Ilumatobacter coccineus YM16-304: one gene and its partner. The protein of the gene in region 2 interacts with the protein of the main gene of each other region in a pairwise test. Links are inferred from orthologs where the notes say so. Each region holds a gene or a part of one and is shown on either strand. Other genes may lie near its edges.

Region 1 (2,856 bases), 1.4 Mb from region 2 along the record:
GCGTCGTCTTGTATCCACCGGTGTGGGTGGTCGTGCTGGGCGCCGTCGCCGTCGGCACCTTCGTCGGCCTGGTCAACGGGCTGCTCGTGGCGAAGTTCAAGGTCGCACCGTTCATCGCCACGCTCGGCACGCTCTACATCGCCCGCGGTGCCGCGCTGCTCATCTCCGACGGCACCACCTACCCGAAGCTGGGCGGCTCGAAGGAGCTCGGCAACACCGGCTTCCTGTCGATCGGCGGCGGACGCATCCTCGGGATTCCCAACGCGATCTGGATCATGATCGTCCTGGCGATCTGCGCCGCGTTCATCACCCGTCGCACGGCGTTCGGTCGGTGGCTCTACGCGACCGGCGGCAACGAACGGGCGGCCGAGCTGGCCGGCGTCCCGATCAGCCGAGTGAAGATCCAGGTGTACATGATCTCGGGCTTCTGCGCCGCCATCGTCGGCCTGATCATCGCGTCCGAACTCACGAGTGCGGCGCCGCAGACCGGTGAGGCCTTCGAACTCAACGCCATTGCGGCGGTGGTCATCGGAGGCGCAGCGCTCAACGGTGGCCGAGGCAACGTGCAGGGCGTGCTCATCGGTGCGTTCGTCATCGGCTTTCTGTCCGACGGCCTCGTCCTCGTCGGCGTGTCGCCGTTCTGGCAGATCGTCATCAAGGGCGCCGTCATCGTGCTCGCCGTGATGCTCGACCAGGCCCAGCAGAGCATCCAACGCAACAAGAACGCGGCGCTCGCCGCGGTCGACAAGTTCGACGATCCAGACGCATCGGCACCCGATTCCGCCGTCGTCGTCTGACTCGACAGTGATCTCGACGGCGCCGCCGTCGTGAACCCAAAAGAGGAGAAAACCATGAGAAAGCAGTTTGTGAAGGCGGCAGCGTTGACGTTGTCGCTGGTCGCACTGGGGGCGTGCGGCAGCGATGGAGACACCGCCGAGTCGACCCCACCGGCCGAGGAGTCCACGTCCGAACCGGCGGCAGAGCCAGCCGCCGAAGCCGGTGGCCTCATCGCGATCATCACCCCGGCAGTGGAGAACCCGTTCTTCAAAGCCGAGGCCGATGCCGCGCAGGCCGAGGCGGAGCGACTCGGCTACGACACGTCGGTCACGTCGCACGACGACGACCCGAACAAGCAGAGCGAACTCATCGACGCTGCGATCAGCCAGCAGGCGAAGGCCATCGTGCTCGACAATGCGGGTGCCGACGCCTCGATCGGTCCGATCCAGAAGGCGGTCGATGCCGGCATCCCGGTGTTCCTCATCGACCGTGAGATCAACGCGTCGGGCATCGCCACCGCGCAGATCGTCGCCAACAACGCGCAGGGCGCGGCGCTCGTCGCCGAGGAGTTCGTCGCTGCGTTCGACGGACCGGCGACCTACATCGAGCTGACCGGCAAGGAGTCCGACACCAACGCCGGTGTTCGTTCCGAGGCATACGCCAGTGTCATCTCGCAGTTCCCCGACCTCGAACGAGTCGCGGTCGAGACGGCCAACTGGAGCCAGGACGAAGCGTTCACCAAGATGGAGACGCTGTTGCAGCGCTTCCCCGACGTCGACGGCGTGATCGCCGGCAACGACACGATGGCACTGGGTGCCGTCGCCGCCATCGAGGCCGCCGGCCTCACCGGTGAGGTCGTCGTCGCCGGGTTCGACGGAAGCCCCGACGCCGTGCAGGCGATCAAGGACGGGACGATGTTGGCCACCGGGCTCCAGCCCGCGGTGCTCATCTCCGAACTCGCCGTCCAGCAGGCCGACGAACTGATCCGCACCGGCACCACCACGCAGCCCGAGAAGCAGTCGATCGACTGCGTCCTCATCAACGCCGACAACGCCGACAGGTACACGCTGTTCGGCCTGAGCTGAACGATTCCCCAGTCCCGGTGGCCGTCCGATCTCCCCTCGTCGGACGGCCACCGAGATGGCCCTGACCCCGAGACTCGACAAAGGTATTCACATGGCAAGCACGCAACGCTTCGGCGCCGGCATCTGGCACTTCGCGACGTACGTCGATCGGTACGCGACCGACGGCTACGGCGAACCGCGCAGCGTCATCGACGCGATCGACCTCGCCGGACAGGTTCGAGACCTGTCGGTCGTCGACCTCAACTATCCGTTCTTCGGTGGCGACTTCACCAACGAACAGGTGAAGACCGCACTCGACCGCAACGGCCTCGGGGTCATCGGCATCACGCCCGAGATCTACACGCGAGTGTTCGCCAAGGGTGCGTTCACCAACCCCGACCACGGCGTTCGGCGGCTCGCGCACGACCTCGTCACCGAAGCGTGCGACGTGGTGCGCTCGTTCGGCGCCGACTACGTCAAGCTGTGGCCCGGCCAAGACGGCTGGGACTATCCCTTCCAGGTCGACTACGGCGAGCTGTGGCAGGCGAGCATGGACGGCGTCGGGCAACTCGCCGACGAGAACCCCGACCTCCGTTTCGTGGTCGAGTACAAGCCGCGTGAGCCGCGCGTGCACATGAGCTACAGCAGCGTCGCCCGCACGCTGCTCGGCATCGAGAAGATCGGGCTGCCCAACATCGGCATCCTGCTCGACTTCGGCCACGCACTGTTCGGCGGTGAAGCGCCGTCCGACTCCGCACAACTCGCCATCGACTACGGCCGCCTGTTCGGCATGGACGTCAACGACAACCTGCGCGGGTGGGACGACGACATGGTCGCCGGAACCGTCCATCCGATCGAGCTGCTCGAGTTCTTCTACACGCTGCGCAAGAACAACTGGGAAGGGGTCTGGCAGCTCGACCAGTTCCCGTTCCGTGAAGACTCCGTCGAGGCCGCCGATGCGGCGATCGACTTCCTCAAGGCGTGCGATCGGGCACTCGACAAGATGGACATGGAT
Region 2 (7,714 bases):
CGCGTGTTCGAAGTTCCTTGCGCAGCGCAGCAATGCCGCTCGTGTCCACCGAATTGCCACTGTGTCGGGCTAAAGTCCGGGCGCTCAGGAGGAAGAAATGTCACTCTGGAAACGGACCATGGACTACCTCGGTCTCGGTCCCGACGATGCGTACGACGACTACGACGGATACGACGAGCCGGAACCCCCGGCTCGACAGCAGCGCGCCCAGCGCGACGTCGAACCCGCCGATCAGCGCGCCCCTCGCGGGAACCGTGGCGGGTGGGAGCCCGAGGGTGAGCCGACGGTGCGCACCGTTGCTCCTCGACCGAGCTTCCCCTCCAAAGACTTCGACGCATCGGCGGCGGCCCGGCGGCCGTCGATGCAGCAACCGCACCAGTCTCCCGGACGTGGTGCCGACGACAGCGGCGTGCACATCCGCCCGAGCCAACCCGAACAACCCGCTCCGCAACCGCAGCTTCGCAGCATCCCAGGAGGATCCATGGAGCCCCACACCGTTCGCCCCCGCCGCTTCGACCAGGCGCAGGAAGTGGCCGACGCCTTCAAGAACGGCATGCCGGTCATCATGAATCTCGAAGGCACCGAACGCGATGTCGCACGCCGACTGATCGACTTCGCGAGCGGCATCTGTTACGCGCTCGATGGCACGATGGAGAAGGTGGCGACCGGCGTCTACCTGCTCAAGCCGCCGGCACGACCGCAGCGCTACGACGAATACGACGACTGACGAACACGACGACTGACTTCCCTCGGGAAAGAACGTAGAGGATCACCATGGACATCAGCCCACAACGAGTGCGCACCGCTGAGTTCAAGACCGTCAAGAAAGGTCTCGACCCCGACGAAGTGCGGGCGTTCCTCGAGGAGGTCGCCGCCGAGCTCGAACGAGCGCAGAACCAGTCGACGGCGATGGAAGCCCGCGCCCGGGCCGCGGTCGCTCGACTCCAGGAGATCTCCGAGGCGACGCCGGCAGCACCCGCCGACGGTGCCGTCGAGCCTGCGCCCGCCGTGGCCGCAGTGCCCGAGCCCGCCGCCGACGTCGTTCCCTCGGTCGACCAGGCCGAGACGATCAGCCGCACGCTGTTGCTCGCTCAGCGCACGGCCGACACCGCCATTGCCGAAGCAGAGGCCGAAGCAGCCCGTCTGCGGACCGAAGCCGAAGCCGAGGCCACGAAGACCATCGCGAGCGCGCAGGAGATCAGCGAACGCCTGTCGACCGAAGCCCGCGAAGAAGCGCGCAAGCAGGGCGAGGCCGAGCGGATCCAGGTCGAGAGCGAAGTCAATGCGCTGCTCGCCCGTCGTGACTTCCTCGAATCCGACGTCGACCACCTGCAGACGTTCCTCGTCGACGAGCGCAACCGGCTCCGCGAGGCCGCCAACGACATCCTCGAACTCGTCGAGCGCGTGCCGGCCGGCCTCGGAGAAGTGCGCCGACCGTTGCTGTCGGCCTCCGACGACGACGAACTCATCGCCGCGACGTCGGCCACCAGTGCCGGCGCCGCACCCGAGTCTGCGGCTGCCGAGCCCGCAGCGGAGCATCTCGTGACCCAGGAGATGCCGTCGATCGGCAGCGAGCGCGCCGCGAGCGACGCTGACGCTGGTGATGCGGCTGCCGACGACGACGGCGGCTTCGACTGGTCGGGGGAGTCCGACGACACCGACGCTGACGCCAGTGATGACGACCCGCTCGTCATCCAGACCGACATCTCCGACGAGGGCCCGACCGGGTTCTCGTACGACAAGAACCGCTGACCGCCGGCGCCGCCGAACGGCGCGCGAACCTCCTGCGTTCAGGGGCCGTCGCGTCGGTAGCCTTGACCGACGTGGCATACCCGAACGTCGACCCGCAGCCAGACTTCCCAGCCCTCGAGCGCACGATTCTCGACCGCTGGGAGCGAGACGAGACGTTCGAAGCCTCGATTGCGCAGCGCGAGGCCGGCGAGAACGGTGAGAACGAGTTCGTCTTCTACGACGGCCCGCCGTTCGCCAACGGACTCCCGCACTACGGGCACCTGCTGACCGGGTACGTCAAAGACGCCATCCCGCGCTACCAGACCATGCGCGGCAAGCGCGTCGAGCGTCGCTTCGGCTGGGACTGCCACGGCTTGCCCGCCGAGGTCAAGGCCGAACAAGAACTCGGCATCTCCGGGCACCCCGAGATCGCCGCGTTCGGCATCGACAAGTTCAACGACGCCTGCCGGGCGAGCGTGCTGCAGTACACCGACGACTGGCGCAGCTACGTGACCCGTCAAGCTCGCTGGGTCGACTTCGACAACGACTACAAGACGCTCGACCTCTCGTACATGGAGAGCGTGATGTGGGCGTTCAAGACCCTGCACGACAAGGGGCTCATCTACGAAGGCTTCCGCGTGCTCGCGTACTGCTGGCGCTGCGAGACCCCGCTGTCGAACACCGAGACCCGCATGGACGACACCTACCAGGATCGCCAGGACCCGGCGCTCACGGTCGGTTTCGAACTCGACACCGGCGAGAAGGTGCTGGCCTGGACCACCACGCCGTGGACGCTCCCGTCGAACCTCGCACTCGCCGTGGGCCCCGACATCGACTACGTCGTCGCCGAACAGGACGGCCAGCGGTACATCATCGCCGAAGCGCTCCTGCCCAACTACGCCGCCGAACTCGGTGAGGCCGAGATCGTCGAACGCATGAAGGGCACCGACCTGCTCGGACGCCGCTACACGCCGCTGTTCGACTATTTCGCTGATGCCACTCAGCATGGCACCGAGCAGGCGTTCCAGATCATCGCCGCCGACTTCGTGTCGGTCGACGACGGTACGGGCATCGTGCACATGGCGCCGGGCTTCGGCGAAGACGACCAGATCGCGTGCAACGAGGCCGGCATTCCGACGCTGTGCCCGATGGACGAGCACGGCCAGTACACCGCCGAGATCAGCGACTACGTCGGACGTCACGTGTTCGACGCCAACCCCGACATCATCCGGGCGCTCAAAGACCGCGGCAGTCTCGCCGAGGGCGGTCCGGTCGTGCGCCACGCCACCTACGACCACTCGTACCCGCACTGCTGGCGCTGCGCCGAGCCCCTCGTCTACCGCGCCGTGTCGTCGTGGTTCGTCGAGGTCACGAAGTTCCGTGACCGCATGGTCGAACTCAACGAGCAGATCACCTGGCAGCCCGCGCACATCAAGGAGGGCAGCTTCGGCAAGTGGATCGCCAACGCCCGCGACTGGGCGATCAGTCGCAACCGCTTCTGGGGATCACCGATCCCGGTGTGGAAGTCCGACAACCCCGACTTCCCGCGCCTCGACGTGTACGGCTCGCTCGAGCAACTCCAGGCCGACTTCGGCGTGGAGGTCACCGACCTGCACCGCCCGACGATCGACGACCTGGTGCGCCCGAACCCCGACGACCCGTCGGGGGAGTCGATGATGCGGCGCGTGCCCGAAGTGCTCGACTGCTGGTTCGAGTCGGGTTCGATGCCCTTCGCCCAAGTGCACTACCCGTTCGAGAACACCGAGTGGTTCGAGAACCACTATCCCGGCGACTTCATCGTCGAGTACATCGGCCAGACCCGCGGCTGGTTCTACACCCTCCACGTGTTGGCCACGGCCCTGTTCGACCGTCCGGCGTTCTCGTCGTGCGTGAGCCACGGCATCGTGCTCGGCGACGACGGCCAGAAGATGTCGAAGTCGCTCAACAACTATCCCGACCCCGTCGAGATGTTCGACAGCCACGGCGCCGATGCCATGCGCTGGCACCTGCTGAGCTCGTCGATCCTGCGCGGCAGCGACGGCATGGTCACCGAAGCCGGCATGCGCGAAACCGTCCGCCAGGTGCTGCTCCCGCTGTGGAACTCGTGGTACTTCCTGACGCTGTACGCCAACGCCGGCGGCCATCAGGGAACGGTGCGCACCGACTCGACCAACGTGCTCGACCGCTACATCCTCGCGAAGACCCGCGACCTCACGGCCGACATGACCGAGTCGATGGACGCCTACGACCTGTTCGGCGCCTGCCAGCACGTGCGCACGTATCTCGACGTGCTCACGAACTGGTACGTACGCCGCAGCCGCAGCCGCTTCTGGGAGGGCGACCACGATGCGATCGACACGCTGCACACGGTGCTGTCGACGCTGACGCGCCTCGCTGCTCCGCTCCTGCCGTTCATCTCCGAGGCGATCTCCGACGGGCTGCACGGCGACGAGTCGAGCGTCCACCTGGCCGACTGGCCCGCTGTCGACGAGTTGCCGGCCGACGACGAACTCGTCGCGTCGATGGACCTCGCTCGCGACGTGTGCTCGTCGACGCTGTCGGTGCGCAAGGCGCATCAGCGGCGCGTTCGGCTCCCGCTCTCGTCGGTGACCGTTGCGTCGCCCGACGCCGAGCGACTCGCCGATTTCGCCGGCCTGATCGCCGACGAAGTCAACGTGCGCCACGTCGAACTCACCTCCGACGTGTCGTCGGTGGCGTCCGAAGAACTCAAGCTGGTGCCCGCCAAGCTGGGGCCGCGTCTGGGCAAAGACGTCCAGACCGTGATCAAGGCGCACAAGCAGGGCGACTGGAGCGTCGACGGTGACGTCGTGGTCGTCGGCGGCGTCGAACTGGTCGAGGGCGAGTACACGCTCGAGCAGGTGGCGTCCGACGATCAGGCGAGCACCGGACTCGGCAGTCATGCCGGCGTCGTCGCGCTCGACATCGTCGTCACCCCCGAACTCGAACTCGAAGGTCGCGCACGCGACCTCGTGCGCTTGGTCCAGCAGGCGCGACGCGACGCCGACCTCCACGTCTCCGACCGCATCGACCTCACGGTCACCGCCGGGCCGGAGTGGATCGAGGCGCTCGACGCTCACGAGGGCCTCGTCGCCTCCGAGACGTTGTCGACGTCGGTCACGGGCGTTGCCGACGAGTCCGCTGCGGAGCCGGTGATCACGGTCGCCGTCGCGTCCTGAACCGGCGTCGGGCCTGGCGACGCAGTGTGCGACTGCGAACGCGCTCGCACATCGTCGCGTGACAATCTGGCGGAAAGTGCAGGCCATCCGGTAGAGTCCGGCGCTCACACCGCCGACCAGGGCCGATTCAACCGGCTGCGAAGGAGTGCACATGGCCGCCGCGAAGAAGTCCGCAAGAGCCAAGAAGGCCGCGAGCAAGAAGGTCGCGGCCAAGAAGACGGCGGCCAAGCCGGCCAGGAAGGCGGCGGCCAAGAAGACCGCAGCAAAGAAGACCGCAGCGAAGCCGGCCAAGAAGGCGGCGGCCAAGAAGACCGCAGCCAAGAAGGTCGCGGCAAGGAAGACCGCAGCGAAGCCGGTCAAGAAGGCGGCGGCCAAGAAGACCGCAGCCAAGAAGACCGCAGCCAAGTCGGCAGCGGCAACGAAGTCAGCGTCATCCACACCCTCCAAGAAGAAGGCAGCAGCAACGAAGGTGCCCGCCAAACCAGCGACGAAATCCGCGGCCAAGAAGGCCGCACCCAAGAAGCCCGCAGCGCGTACCAGCGCTCCGGGTCTCCTGTCGAACGACACGTTCGAAGTCCAGGAGATCCCGGCGCCGCGCGGCACGACCAAAGACGGCATCACCTACACCAAGGACTTCGACGTGAAGTTCCTCAAGGCGCAGCGTGACGAGCTCGAAGCTCGCAAGGCGTCCGAGATCAAGCGAGCCACTCGTCTCGAGGACGAAGCCGAGAGCCTGATCGAAGACGGCGAGATGGGCGATGTCCAGTTCGACGACGAAGGCGGCGAAGGCGACACGATGGTCGTGCAGCGCGACCTCGACCGTGTGCTGTCGAGCCAGGCTCGCCAGACGGTGCTCGAGATCGACGAAGCCCTCGAACGCATCAAGGCCGGCACGTACGGCTACAGCGAGGTGTCGGGGCAGCCGATTCCGCGCGAGCGGCTCGAAGCGTTGCCCGAGACGACCGTGCTCGCCGCCGAGAAGGCCAGCGGAGTCGGCCGGCTCTGAGGGGCTCATCGGCTCAGTGACATGAACTTCGCCCGAGCTTGGCGGGCCCCGGTGCTTCTGGCGCTGGCGCTCGTCGTCGCCGATCAGGTGACGAAGCACTGGGCGGTCAACGAACTGTCCGACAATCGGACGATCGAGGTCGTCTGGACGCTGCAGTTCAACCTTGCATTCAACAGCGGCATGGCGTTCAGCCGCGGCCAAGGGATGGGGCCGTTCATCGCGATCGTCGCCACGGTTGTCATCGTGTGGCTCCTCGCCTCGCTGCGTGGCGTCGGTGGGCGTCTCGCCACGTTCGGGATGGGCTGCGTCATCGGTGGCGCAGCGGGCAACCTCGTCGATCGCGCCTTCCGCGGCGACGCCTGGTTCCGCGGGGCCGTGGTCGACTTCATCGACTTCCAGTGGTTCCCGATCTTCAACATCGCCGACATGGCGATCAACGTCGGAGCCGGCGCGTTGATCCTCAACGCGTTCCTGTCGTCGCGGAATCCAGACGACACCGCCGACGCCGGTGAGGTGGCGGCCGCCGGGGCCGACGGTGTGACCGACGATTCGTCGGGTGACGAGGAGCGTGCGTCCCATGAGTGAGTTGATCTCCGAAGAGGTGCCGGCCGCCCTGGCCGGAGAGCGCCTCGACCGCATCGTCGCCCTGATCGGCGACATCTCGCGCTCCGACGCGACCAAGACGGTCAAGGCCGGCGGCGTGACGGTCGACGGAACGACCGCGCCGTCGGGCAAGGTGCGGCTCGGAGCCGGACAGATCGTCACCGTCGACCCGGCGATGTTCCCCACCACCGAACTGCCCGGGCCCGACCCGAGTGTCGAGTTCGGAGTCATCCACGAAGACGACGACGTCATCGTCGTCGACAAGCCTCCTGGACTCGTCGTGCACCCCGGTGCCGGAAACGACTCGGGAACGCTCGCCAACGGCCTGCTGGCCCGGTTTCCCGAGCTGGAGCACGTCGGCGACCGCATGCGGCCCGGCATCGTCCACCGACTCGACGCCGGGAGCTCCGGGCTGCTCGTCGTCGCCCGCACCAACGAGTCGGTCGATCGCCTGATCGAGCAGTTCGCCGACCACTCGGCCACCCGTGTCTACGACGCGATGGTGTGGGGAGTCCCCGATGCCCCGCACGGCATCATCGACGCGCCACTCGGCCGCAGTCGAAGCGACCCGTTGCGCATGGCGGTCGTGGCCGATGGACGCCCGTCGCGCACCGACTACCAGGTAGTGGGCAAGTACTCGTCGCCCGCGGTCGTGTCACGCCTCGAGTGCCGCCTCGAAACAGGGCGAACCCACCAGATCCGCGTGCACCTGTCGTCGATCAACCACCCGTTGCTCGGCGATCCGACATACGGGCAGCGGCGGCCGAACCTCGGTCTGAAACGTCCGTTCCTGCACGCCGCCGAGTTGCAGTTCCGGCACCCGGCGACGGGGGAGCGGGTCACGTTCCACAGCCCTCTGGCACCCGACTTGCAGGCCTGGCTCGACAAGGCCGAGGTCTGACCCGCCGGACGCCTTGTCTCAGAGACAAACCGTCCGGGTCAGTCGACCGGCGTCGGCCACGGCGAGTTGCCCTGCGCGATCTCGGCGATCGTCGCGAGTGTGTACCCGTCGAGGTGCTTCTTCATGTGTGCGCCGGCCTGCTCCCAGATCGCGAGCAGCACGCACTGGCCCTCGTGGTCGCACGCGCCGTCTTGATGCGGCCGACCGAAGTCGCCGAGGGTGATCGGGCCGTCGACCGCCGAGACGATCTCGGACAGGCGGATGTCTTCGGGGGCG

Evidence for each region. The genes of interacting proteins can lie anywhere in the genome.
Region 1: the proteins of ileS (region 2) and YM304_RS15910 interact in binary tests that used the Escherichia coli proteins (3 or more experiments, as listed by UniProt). The link is inferred for Ilumatobacter coccineus YM16-304 from one-to-one orthologs.

Annotation. Positions count from the first base shown.
Region 1 is NC_020520.1:3,539,234-3,542,089, reverse strand. It holds YM304_RS15910 (D-ribose ABC transporter substrate-binding protein), read left to right. Parts: upstream 1-851; coding sequence 852-1,862; downstream 1,863-2,856. Other genes in the region: YM304_RS15905 (sugar phosphate isomerase/epimerase family protein), read left to right, coding at 1,954-2,856; YM304_RS15915 (ABC transporter permease), read left to right, coding at 1-797. UniProt on the Escherichia coli protein: Part of the ABC transporter complex RbsABC involved in ribose import. Binds ribose. Also serves as the primary chemoreceptor for chemotaxis.
Region 2 is NC_020520.1:2,167,282-2,174,995, forward strand. What follows is about bases 1,455-5,128. They hold ileS (isoleucine--tRNA ligase), read left to right. Parts: upstream 1,455-1,823; coding sequence 1,824-4,928; downstream 4,929-5,128. Other genes in these bases: YM304_RS09770 (DivIVA domain-containing protein), read left to right, coding at 1,455-1,752; YM304_RS24710 (TraR/DksA family transcriptional regulator), read left to right, coding at 5,080-5,128. In the rest of the region: YM304_RS22355 (cell division protein SepF), read left to right, coding at 98-727; more of YM304_RS09770, read left to right, coding at 775-1,454; more of YM304_RS24710, read left to right, coding at 5,129-5,934; lspA (signal peptidase II), read left to right, coding at 5,956-6,519; YM304_RS09790 (RluA family pseudouridine synthase), read left to right, coding at 6,512-7,438; YM304_RS09795 (RrF2 family transcriptional regulator), read right to left, coding at 7,477-7,714. UniProt on the Escherichia coli protein: Catalyzes the attachment of isoleucine to tRNA(Ile). As IleRS can inadvertently accommodate and process structurally similar amino acids such as valine, to avoid such errors it has two additional distinct tRNA(Ile)-dependent editing activities.